3 regions of the Pseudoalteromonas sp. NFXS39 genome follow, and region 1 is predicted to be linked to each of the others. Evidence: predicted binding sites of a transcription regulator. Region 1 holds the regulator's gene; each other region holds the start of a gene.
What was found. Region 1 encodes ArgR, which controls arginine synthesis, uptake and breakdown. Its sites were predicted from a motif close to ANTGAATANNTATTCANT; they were not measured.
Positions count from the first base shown of each region.

Region 2: the regulator ArgR is predicted to act here: its motif matches at 1,683-1,700, upstream of argA (amino-acid N-acetyltransferase).
Region 3: the regulator ArgR is predicted to act here: its motif matches at 2,146-2,163, upstream of gltB (glutamate synthase large subunit).

Region 1 is NZ_JAGDEC010000008.1:179,044-183,257, reverse strand. It holds gene J3455_RS15775 (ABC transporter ATP-binding protein) at 1-1,016, shown strand, start outside; gene J3455_RS15770 (Dyp-type peroxidase) at 1,069-1,968, shown strand; gene argR (transcriptional regulator ArgR) at 1,965-2,432, opposite strand; gene mdh (malate dehydrogenase) at 2,658-3,593, shown strand; gene ispB (octaprenyl diphosphate synthase) at 3,700-4,214, opposite strand, start outside.
Region 2 is NZ_JAGDEC010000004.1:22,637-26,850, reverse strand. It holds gene sucC (ADP-forming succinate--CoA ligase subunit beta) at 1-695, shown strand, start outside; gene sucD (succinate--CoA ligase subunit alpha) at 695-1,567, shown strand; gene argA (amino-acid N-acetyltransferase) at 1,763-3,103, shown strand; gene J3455_RS08720 (DUF3083 family protein) at 3,153-4,214, opposite strand, start outside.
Region 3 is NZ_JAGDEC010000004.1:236,387-240,600, forward strand. It holds gene gltB (glutamate synthase large subunit) at 1-2,045, opposite strand, end outside; gene J3455_RS09605 (efflux RND transporter periplasmic adaptor subunit) at 2,740-3,993, shown strand; gene J3455_RS09610 (ABC transporter ATP-binding protein) at 4,015-4,214, shown strand, end outside.

The DNA.
Region 1 (4,214 bases):
CTTATCAGTATAATGGCACTAAGGTATTGAGTGAACTCAATCTTAATGTTGAGCAAGATGAAATTGTTTGTTTGCTTGGCGCAAGTGGCTGTGGCAAAACCACCACCTTAAAGGCAATCGCGGGGATTTTACAGCCCGAGCAAGGCTATATGAGCATAGATTCAAATGTGGTCAATGATAGCGGACTATTTGTTGCACCTGAAAAACGTAATATCGGCATGATGTTTCAAGACTATGCGTTATTCCCTCATCTAACGGTTAGTGACAACATTGCGTTTGGCCTCAGTAATATGAGCAAAGCACAAAAGCGTGAGCGCGTGGACGAAATGCTCAGCCTTGTTAAATTAGATGGTTGTGCTGGACGTTACCCTCATCAACTTTCAGGTGGTCAGCAGCAACGAGTCGCGATTGCTCGTGCTCTTGCTTATAAGCCAAGCTTATTATTACTTGATGAGCCATTTTCGAATATTGACACACAAGTACGCTTTGAGCTTATTGCAGATATACGTCGCATTATTAAAGATCAGCAGGTATCTGCGGTATTTGTTACCCACTCGAAGGAAGAAGCTTTCGCGTTTGCCGACACGCTTGCGGTTATGCATGGTGGAAAAATCGCCCAACAGGGCTCCGCGGAGCAGTTATTTAGCCAACCTAACTCAAAGGTGGTTGCAGAGTTTCTTGGTACGGGCATATACTTAACGGCGAAAGTATTAACGCCAACTGAATACGAAACGGCGTTTGGCGTGGTTCACTCATTGACGGCGAACAATGTAGATTGTCAGCAAGGTCAAGTGTACATAAGACCGCACTATATTCAGTTGTGCGAAGCTGCTCACAGTGACGCAAACAGTTTAACAATCTTGCAAAGACGCTTTATCGGTACGCGTTATGTGTATCGTATCAATATTGCAGGGCAAGAGTGTGAAGTTGCCGCAGAGCAAGATCGCGTGTTAGCTGTTGAGCAGCCTGTAAAAATAAAAATAATGCCGCACACAGTCAATTTTTTTCATGATTAATCAATCTTGAATCCTTGGCTAGGTGCAAATAACGAGAAGCTAAGGATTCACTATGGCGCAAGCGCAATCTGGGATTTGTGCTGAAGCAAACTTACATGGTTTGCACCTGTTTTTTAATGTTTACGATGGCCATGATGAGTCATTACGTAAAAAACTAAAACGCGTCAGCGTTATTCAAGATGAGTTTGCAGATCAGTTCTCTGAAGCCATGCTGTCGTGCGTGGTTGCCCTTGGTGCTCAGTATTGGCCGCATATCCTGCCCGAATTTATTCCAAGTCAATTACAAAGCTTTCCTAATGTGACTCATAGTGAGCATGTGATCAGTGCACAGCCTTTTGACTTGTTTGTACAAATTCGCTCAGACCGCGAAGATGTAAACCATCTATTTGCTCTGCAAATTCTAAAGTTATTAACACCGGATGTAGAGCTGGTGGAGCAGGTACGTAATTTTCGGTTTTTAGATGGGCGTGATTTTAATGGCTTTATTTATGCTGGTGATACCCCTCATGGTCGTCAAAAGCGTAGCACGGCTCTTATCAACAAACCGGGGCACTTTGAAGACCAAGGCAGCTATATTCATGTGCAGCGTTTTGTGCATGACTTGAGTGTCTGGCAGCATTTGTCGTTGTTCGAGCAAGAACAAATCATGGGGCGTACGCGTCTTGATAATACCTTGATTGTGCCTGCTGTAGAAACTAGTCATGCGGTTCGCAGTGAACTAAAAGATGAGCACGGTCAGCCACTATTACTTAATCAAAGCATGCCATTTGGTGATGTGCATAAACAGGGGATTTTGATGGTTTCGTGTGCGGCGCAAGGGGATGCGTTTGAGCAGGTATTAAAGAGCCGGTTGGGGCAGGGCGATTGCTATGATCATTGGCTCGATTTTACTCAAGCCGATATGGGATCTGCGTTTTTCGCCCCGTCAGTAAACTTTTTAAAGCAGCTTTAAACTGTATCGAATAAAGTGCGCACGCGATCAAGCGTGACATCGATTTCTGAAATCTTCGCAGGGGCGATAAAAATAGTGTCGTCGCCTGCAATAGTGCCTAGTACACCATCCGCCTTACCTAGAGAATCAAGTAATCGAGCAATTAATTGAGCTGCGCCTGGGCTAGTACGAATAATGATCATCATTTCGTTATGCATAATATCGATAACAAGCTGACGCAGCGGGCTTTTCGCTGTTGGTACACCCATTTCAGCCGGTAAACAATAAACCATTTCTTGCTTTGCATTACGGGTACGTACAGCACCGAACTTGCTTAACATGCGAGAGACTTTACTTTGGCTAATATTATCAAAGCCTTGCTCTTTCAATGCTTCGACAATCTCACCTTGTGAGCCGAAGTTTTCTTCTTTTAATAGCGCTTTAAACGCTTTGATTAGTGCTTCTTGTTTGTCTTGTGGTTGCATGTTGCCGTTTCTTTATTCATAAAATGTGGAGTAATTCTACACAACTCTGCATATTTATGCAGTATTAGTTTACAAAGTCGTCCAAAATGCTGTGTCTTTACAGCTAAGTTTACAACTATGGTCGAAATTATACGCGAAATAAGCAGGATAAATTTGTTTTTAGTCGCTAATTTCATTATCTTTAGGGCCACAAATATTTCCTACCTCAAATTACGGAGAATTCCAATGAAAGTTGCTGTTTTAGGCGCAGCTGGCGGTATCGGCCAAGCATTGTCTTTATTATTAAAAACAAGTTTACCTGCAGGTTCTGAATTATCGTTATATGATGTTGCCCCTGTTGTTCCTGGTGTAGCGGTTGATCTTTCTCACATCCCAACAGACGTTAAAGTTGAAGGCTTTGGTGCTAACAACTTAGACGCAGCATTAGCTGGTTGTGATATCGTTCTTATCCCAGCGGGTATGCCACGTAAGCCTGGCATGGACCGTGCGGACCTTTTCAACGTAAACGCAGGTATCATCAAAACATTAGCTGAAGGCATCGTTAAAAACTGTCCTAAAGCGTTAGTAGGTATTATCACTAACCCAGTAAACGGCACTGTGCCAATCGTTGCTGAAGTATTCAAAAAAGCGGGTACTTACGATGCTAACCGTGTATTCGGTATCACAACGCTTGACGTGATCCGTTCAGAAGCTTTTGTAGCTGAACTTAAAGGTTTAAGCGCAACTGAAGTTAAAGTTCCAGTGATCGGTGGTCACTCAGGTACTACAATCCTTCCTCTTCTTTCTCAAGTTGAAGGTGTTACTTTCACTGATGAAGAAGTTGCAGCATTAACACCACGTATCCAAAACGCAGGTACTGAAGTTGTTAACGCTAAAGCCGGTGGCGGTTCAGCAACTCTTTCAATGGGTGCAGCAGCAGCGCGCTTCTGTATGTCTTTAGTGAAAGGCCTACAAGGTGAAGAAGTTGTTGATTATGCATACGTTGCAGTTGAAAACGGTGACGCAGCATACTTCGCACACCCAGTACGTCTAGGTAAAAACGGCGTTGAAGAAATCCTTTCTTACGGTGAGTTAAGTGCATTCGAAGAGCAAGCTAAAAACGACATGCTAGCTACACTTAATAAAGACATCCAAGAAGGTGTTGATTTCATCAACGGTTAATTCCGCCGGATGATAGGCGCTTTGCTTATTCGTTAACTTAGTAAAAGCGCTGAAAACAAAAAAGCCTGCAAATGCAGGCTTTTTTAATGGCTCGAATAAATAGAGTTTAATGATCGCGGGCAACGGCGATGCGGGCCAAACTCTCTAATGCTTGTTTGTAAGGTGTGTCTGGTAAGAAAGCAATACAAGCAATCGCTTTGTTAGCTTCTTGTTCTGCTTTTTGCATCGCAAACTCAAGCGCTTTAGTGTCAGCTAGTGCTGCTAGAATGCTCTCTAAGTGATCCATACCATTACCAAGCTCAATAGCTTCTCGTACCAGCTTAACTTGCTCGGGAGTGCCTTTTTGCATTGCGTAGATAAGCGGTAGGGTAGGTTTACCTTCAGCTAAATCATCGCCAATGTTTTTACCAAGTTGCTCGGCATCGGCGTTGTAATCAAGGACATCATCTACTAGTTGGAATGCAGTCCCAAGATGCATTCCGTATAAGTTTAATGCTTCAAGGGTTTGTTCATCTTGCTCAGTAATAATTGCGGCAAGGCCTGTTGCAGCTTCGAACAATTTGGCTGTTTTGCTGTAAATAACCTGCATGTAGCTTTGTTCTGTGGTGTCAGGGTCGTTAC
Region 2 (4,214 bases), on a different contig from region 1:
ACCAAGCTCGTGAGTTAGGCTTCAAACTAGGTTTAAACCCTACTCAAATGAAACAGTTCGTTAAGATCTTCATGGGTCTTGCTAACATGTTCAACGATTTCGATTTCGCACTATTAGAAATCAACCCGCTAGTAATCACAGACGAAGGTAACCTTCACTGTCTAGACGGTAAAATCGGTGTAGATGGTAACGCGCTTTACCGTCAACCTAAAATCCGTGAAATGCACGATCCTTCACAAGAAGACGCGCGTGAAGCTCACGCTGCAAGCTTCGAGCTTAACTACGTTGCACTAGACGGTAACGTAGGCTGTATGGTTAACGGTGCAGGCCTAGCGATGGGTACTATGGATATCGTAAACCTACACGGTGGCAAGCCAGCTAACTTCCTAGATGTTGGTGGCGGTGCAACTAAAGAGCGTGTTTCTGAAGCATTCAAGATCATCTTATCTGACGACAACGTTAAAGCTGTTTTAGTTAACATCTTTGGTGGTATCGTACGTTGTGACATGATCGCAGAAGGTATCATCGGCGCAGTTAAAGAAGTGGGTGTAAACGTTCCTGTAGTAGTTCGTTTAGAAGGTACTAACGCTGAACTAGGTCGTGAAGTACTAGCTAGTTCTGACCTTAACATCATCGCTGCTGAATCACTAACAGACGCAGCTGAAAAAGTTGTTGCTGCTGCGGAGGGCAAATAATGTCTGTATTAATCAATAAAGATACAAAAGTTATCTGTCAAGGTTTCACTGGTGGCCAAGGTACTTTCCACTCAGAGCAAGCGCTTGAGTACGGTACACAAATGGTTGGTGGTGTAAGCCCAGGTAAAGGCGGTCAAACGCATCTTGGTCTTCCAGTATTCAACACAGTACGTGACGCTGTTGAAGCAACTGGCGCAACTGCATCAGTTATCTACGTACCAGCACCTTTCTGTAAAGATGCAATCTTAGAAGCAATCGATGCTGGCATCGAGCTTATCGTTTGTATCACTGAAGGTATCCCTACACTAGACATGGTTGACGTTAAAGTTAAGCTTGATGAAACTGGTGTTCGTATGATCGGTCCTAACTGCCCAGGTGTTATCACTCCTGGTGAAACTAAGATTGGTATCATGCCTGGTCACATCCACAAGCCTGGTAAAGTAGGTATCGTATCACGTTCTGGTACGCTTACTTACGAAGCGGTTAAACAAACTACTGATGCTGGTTTCGGCCAATCAACATGTGTTGGTATCGGTGGTGACCCTATCCCTGGCACTAACTTCATCGACGTTTTAGAAATGTTCGAAAAAGACGAGCAAACTGAAGCTATCGTTATGATCGGTGAAATCGGTGGTACTGCAGAAGAAGAAGCTGCAGAATACATCAAGCACAACGTGACTAAACCTGTTGTTTCTTACATTGCTGGTGTTACTGCACCTGCAGGTAAGCGTATGGGTCACGCTGGTGCAATCATCGCAGGCGGTAAAGGTACTGCTGATGAAAAATTTGCTGCATTAGAAGCTGCTGGCGTAAAAACTGTACGTTCACTAGCTGATATCGGTGCTGCACTTAAAGAGAAAACAGGCTGGTAATCAGTTTATAATCTCTTAAGAAAGGCTCGCTTATGCGGGCCTTTTTTGTATTTGCTTCTTTTTAATTTATGGTATGAAAAATTCTATAGCAAATTAAGAATAATAATGCTTTATTTGTGAATATAAATTCTCTACACTTGTGGCTTGTATATCTGTTTTTATTAAAACACTCGACTTTAATAAGGTAAATATTACGTGCGTACCACAGAATTGGTAGATGGATTTCGCCAGTCAACCCCATACGTTAATGCTCACCGCGGTAAAACTTTCGTTGTTATGCTTGGCGGAGAGGCGATTGACCAGTCTGGTTGTCGTAGCATCATTAATGATGTTGCGCTTCTAACCAGTCTTGGTATTAAGATTGTATTAGTATTTGGGGCTCGTCCACAGTTTAATGCGGCACTTGAACAAGTTGGCATAACTAGTCAGTTTCATAATGAGATACGAGTGACTGATAATGCAACTTTTGAAGTCATTAAAAAGGTCGCGGGTGCTATGCAATTCGATATTACTGCGCGCTTATCAACCTCTTTAAGTAGTACTCCTATGTCAGGTTCATTTCTAAATGTAGTGAGTGGTAATTTTGTTATTGCTCAACCTTTAGGGGTTGATGAAGGTGTAGACTATCATCATTCAGGTAGAGTAAGACGTGTTGATGTCGCGGGGATTCGCCATCAATTAGATAACAACGGTATTGTATTACTTGGACCAATCGCGGCATCGGTTACCGGTGAAAGCTTTAACTTAACTGCAGAAGAAATTGCAACACAAGTAGCGCTAAAGCTTCGTGCAGATAAAATGCTCGGGTTTTGCCAAGAAGCTGGTATTTTAGATGAAAATGGTGAAGCGATTGCTGAGTTAATGCCAAATGAAGCTGAGCAACTATTAGCAAGTTATCGTAATCAACCAGATGCATGTTTAAGTGCAACGGTTTTCTTACAAGCGGCGATTGATGCTTGTCGTGGTGGCGTGCATCGTTGTCACTTAGTTAGTTATAAAGAAGACGGCGCGTTACTACAAGAGTTGTTCTCATTAGATGGTATTGGTACACAAATCGCGCCGCAAAGCTCTGAACAATTACGAAGTGCTAGCATCTCTGATATTACCGGTATTATTAATCTTATCAGGCCACTTGAACAGCAGGGGTATTTAGTACGCCGCTCTCGTGAGCAGCTTGAAATTGAAATTGAACAATTTACTGTGATAGAGCGTGATGGGCTTATCATTGCCTGTGCGGCTTTATATCCGTTTGCAGATGAACAAGTGGGGGAGTTTGCAAGTCTTGCTGTTCATCCTCAGTACCGAGATGCAGACCGTGGCAGTTTTCTGCTGCGGTTTATTATTAATAAAGCCAAACGTGCAGGTTATTCGCATTTATTTGCGTTGACTACCCGTAGTATTCATTGGTTTTTAGAGCAAAGCTTTGAACTGGTCACGGTTGATGAATTACCTGAAAAGAAAAAAGCACTTTATAACTATGAGCGTCGTTCTAAGGTGCTACGACTAGACTTAACTAAGCTAAGCAATAATCGATAATTAAAAGGTGACGTGAATACGTCACCTCGATTAATTAAACTAAACTTAGTTAGTATTGATAGTTTATGTGCTGATAAAAACGAACACGTAAATCTTGACGAGTTGGATTAAATGCCAGTTCATCTGTCACTTCATTAATCGCACTCTGTACATGATTCATAAACTTGCCATAACCAATGTCATGTTTGTCTTTGTCTGCTGCTGCTATTACGAAATGCAGTGAATCAACAAGTTGATTTGCATTCCAATATTGTTGTAATTGTACTTGCTCAGAGCTGCAATCAAAGGTTAACTTTTGTAGTTCACTGTTACTTTGTGCGTTATCAATATTACTATTTCGGACAATAGGTCGTGTTCCATTAGCGATAAATGCACCCAGTGTTAATCCGCGTTTATCACAAGCACGTTTAAACGCATCAAAAATGTATTGATAAAACTCGGTGTAATTCTCTTCATTCAACATATGTTGAAATTGAGTTTTGATAGCACGAGTCACAGGAATCGAAAAACCTGCATAAGCTATCTCACTGTGTTCAGTTGGTAAATGACATTGGCGAGATTGAAAGCGAGGATACAAGCTTCGTAATTTATAACCATAGCTTTCTTTGTGACCTTTTGCTTTGGCAAATAAATCATAAGTAAGGTGTTGGTGATCACGAACTTTTAAAGTTGGCTGATTGCTTAATATCTTTTCTTGTAAAGAGTTTATTACTCGCTGCACATTATGATGAAAACTTGCCGCATTAGCGCGAATATCTTCACCAGTCGCCAGGAACAATAAACGAATTTTTTTGCATTTTTGTTCACCATCAGCAAACACATTGTGTGCTTCATGGTATTGAGGGTTATAGAAAAATAAAATTTGTTTCGCGGTTTCTAAACTATACGCCTCATCATGGTAACGAACTACCGGCAGTTTATCGTTAGCGATTAAGTGAACATTGTGTAATTCATACTCATCACAGAGTGCAAATAACTCCCTTGCAAGACGCTTATAAGCACAGCTAACATTTGTGAACTGGGCAAAAAACTCATCAGTAGGTTTAAATTCAACTAACACATACTGATTTGCACGTGCTGAGCTTGGAATATAGACTCGGTGTTGATTGAG
Region 3 (4,214 bases), on a different contig from region 1:
ACTAATGATTCATAAGCAAGGTACGGATAAATTGCCGTTGCACCAAAACCAAGTAATACCGCAAATTGATGCGCATCACGGACACTGCCCGATTCGATGATGATATTAGATTCACAACGTAAGTTATTATCTACTAAACGCTTTTGAATTGAACCAACCGCCATCGCCGCAGGAATCGGTAAATGCGTTTCGCTAAAGTTACGATCACTTAAAATAAGCATGACACAGCCTGACGCCGCTTTTTCTTGTGCTTCATCACAGATACGTGTGATTGCTTTTTCTAAGCCTTCTTCTGCGGTGTAAGTGATATCAATTTTACAGTAGCTGTAGTGCTCATCGTCAGCATTGATCAGCTGTTGCATATCAGCATACATCAAAATTGGCGTATCAAACTGTAAACGCTTAGCATGGCCGGTGGTTTCGTTAAATACGTTTTGCTCACTACCAATACAGGTTGCTAGTGACATAACGTGATTTTCACGAAGTGGGTCAATCGGTGGATTCGTTACTTGCGCAAACTTTTGTCGGAAGTAATCAAACAGTGAGCGATGGCCTTCTGACAGTACCGCAAATGGCGTGTCATCACCCATAGAACCCGTTGCTTCTTGACCATTTTCACCCATAACACGAATCACGCTATCAAGTTCTTCATTGGTATAGCCAAACATCTTTTGATACTTAAGCAGTGTTTCGTCATCAAAAGAACGGTTACCCGCATCTTTTTCAGATAACTGTTCAAATGGCGTTAAACGCTTAACGTTTGCCTCTAACCATGCTTTATATGGGTGGCGAGATTTAAGGTCTTGGTCAATCTCATCTGAATGCCATATTTTCCCTTGATGAGTATCAATAACTAACAGCTCACCTGGTCCGACACGGCCTTTTTCAACGACTTCGTCTGGTGCGTAATCCCAAATGCCCACTTCAGAGGCAAGCGTGATAAATCCATCTTGGGTAATTACATAACGCGCCGGACGCAAGCCATTACGGTCAAGGTTACAAGCCGCGAAACGGCCGTCAGACATTACAATACCAGCTGGGCCATCCCATGGTTCCATATGCATTGAGTTGAAGTCATAGAACGCACGTAGGTCATCATCCATGGCACGGTTTTTCTGCCATGCTGGTGGCACAAGCATACGCATTGCACGGAATAAATCCATGCCTCCCGCTAAGAACAACTCAAGCATATTATCTAAGCTTGAAGAATCTGAGCCGCTTTCGTTAACGAATGGTGCGGCTGATTGCAGATCTGGAATAAGTGGTGAGGCAAACTTATAAGCACGGGCACGTGCCCATTGGCGGTTACCTTGAATCGTATTAATTTCACCATTATGCGCTAAATAGCGGAAAGGTTGAGCTAAAGGCCAACGAGGCTGTGTATTAGTAGAAAAACGTTGGTGGAATACACAAATCGCACTGGTCATGCGAATATCAGCTAAGTCTAAATAAAAGTTAGGTAAGTCTACAGGCATCATCAAGCCTTTATAGACAGTGACCAAACCAGATAAACTGGCAATATAAAAGTGTTCATCGTTTTCGAGGCGCTTTTCAGCACGACGACGCGCTACATATAAGCGACGCTCTAAATCTTTTGGACGCCAGCCTTCTGGTGCGCTAACAAAAATTTGTTCAAAGCCTGGTAGTTGTTTTTTTGCAATTGGCCCTAAACATGACGCATCGGTAGGTACTACGCGCCAGCCTTGAATACTCAAGGTTTCTTTTTCGAGTTCTTCACTCAACACATCTTTAGCTGTTTGCGCAAGTACAGGATCGGCATTTAAAAATACCATGCCAACGGCGTAGTTCTTACCTAAGTGCCAATCATGTTCGCTGGCAATAGCACGAAAGAAACTATCAGGTTTTTGCATTAATAAACCACAGCCATCACCAGTTTTACCATCTGCAGAAATACCACCACGGTGTTCCATGCGATCTAAGCCAGTGATTGCTGTTCGAATCAAGCGGTGACTCGCCTGACCATTGACCTGGGCTATTAAGCCAAAGCCACAATTATCTTTTTCTAATTTTGAGTCGTATAACATAGACCCCTCCCCTTGCTACAACGACTAGCGGTTCAGTCTTTTGTGACAGTGCTAGCAGACGAACAAAACTATCGCCAAATACCTCATGAGTCAATAGAGTTTTGAATACATATTCATATTCATGAATATTTCTCACTTAAAGGCACTTTCTAAATTCTATGCTATTTTTTTACATTTAGGCGTATTTCACCCGTTATTTTTTTATGACACTGGTGTCAAATTTAACAACTTGTAAAAAAACAATCTAAAACCCGCCTCTTTACGTTAACGTAAACTGCGCTTAATTATGAATAATTATTCACGATCTGAATATCAATGCAGTTTTTATGAGGTATCACCTAACGCTGCTGCATCATTATTTACTCTTGGCTTTAGCATAGTAACAAACTAGGTCTCTGAGCAGCCGACCTTAGTCGCAATGACTGACTTTCTTTACCCTCGCGTCAATAATCAGCAATTTAAAAGTGTCCGCAGCGGACACTTTTTCTGTCCGCGGACAGACATCTACTCATCAAAAAAATAAAAACACAATAATATCAGAAACTTAACAATTGGCACGCTACTGGTATAGATAAGTCATCAGCGAAATTAAGGATTTCAAAATGTTCACTATCAGTTTGTTTATGGCTTCTCCGCTTACCATGATTGCCGTTGGCTTCATGATTGTATGTTTTGAGAATCGTAAGGAGTTATGATGATAAAGGATACCAGTGCCCAAGATATTACTGTGGCTAAAAAAAACACCATTAAGAAACCACTTATATTAGCAGTAGGTGTAATACTTGTTGGTGCGCTTGGCTTTCAAGCATTGTTTGCCAGTAGCGATGGCAGCATTTCGGTTGATGCAGCAAGCCTACAAATTAGTGAAGTAAGCCAAAAGACGCTTACTAGAGATGTGGCAGCGAGCGGTAAAATCGTTGCAGCTAATGCGCCAAAAGTTTATAGCCCTGAACGAGGTTTTGTTGATTTAAAAGTAAAAGCCGGTGACAGCGTTGAAGTAAACGAAGTAATCGCCACCGTAACCAGCCCTGAGCTTACTAACGAATTAAAACAGCAACAATCAGTATTAGCACGATTAGAAGGTGAACTACAACGCAAGCAACTTGAAGCACGTCGACAAAAACTAAGCCTTACTAAAGCCCTTGATTTAGCACAGGTTGAACTAAATGCCGCAGACAGAGAAAACCGCCGAGCTAAACTCTCTATCGAAAAACATTTAATCAGCCAAATAGATTTAGAAAAAGCCGTTGATGACTTGGCCCGCGCCAAACTTTCCTTTAAACATGCAGAGCAAGAAGTCAGCTTAGCTAAAGATACCCTCGCATTTGAACTAAAAGCTGCAGAGCGCGATCTGACGCGTCAGCAACTCATCGTTGATGACTTATTTAGGCAGGTGAATGAACTCACAATTACTGCCAGTGTAAGCGGTATTGTTGGTAACTTATTAGTGCAGCAAAAAGAAGCCGTTACACAAAGCCAACCATTAATGACTTTGGTGGATTTAAGTAACTTTGAAGCTGAACTACAAGTACCTGAAAGCTATGCCAATGAGCTAGGTCTTGGTATGCAAGTTGAACTGACTTTAGGTGCCCGTCATGTAACAGGAACCTTATCGGCTATTTCACCGGAGGTTAATAATCGCGAGGTAACTACCCGCGTACGCTTTGATAGTGAGGTTTCTGGTATTCGCCAAAACCAACGCTTAACCGCACGTATTTTATTAGAGAATCGCGATGATGTATTGCAAGTAAAACGCGGTGCATTCTTACAGCAAGGTGGCACCCAGGCTTATAAAGTTGAAGGTGACATGGCTTATTTAATCGATATAAAAACCGGTGCTAGCAGTATCAATGCTGTCGAGATAATAGAAGGCGTAGAGCCTGGCGATAAGCTAATCATCTCGAATTACGACCGCTTTAAAAAAGCATCCACACTGGTTTTACGTTAACAAATAAAAGGAAAAATCAACATGCTTACAATGAACGACATCAGCAAAGTGTATCAAACTGACATGGTACAAACTCATGCCCTTCGCGACTTCAACCTACAAGTAGATGAAGGTGAATTTATTGCAGTAACTGGCCCAAGTGGCTCGGGTAAAACCACTTTTTTAAACATCGCAGGTATGTTGGAGCCATTTAGCGAAGGCCAGTACATGTTAGATGGTAT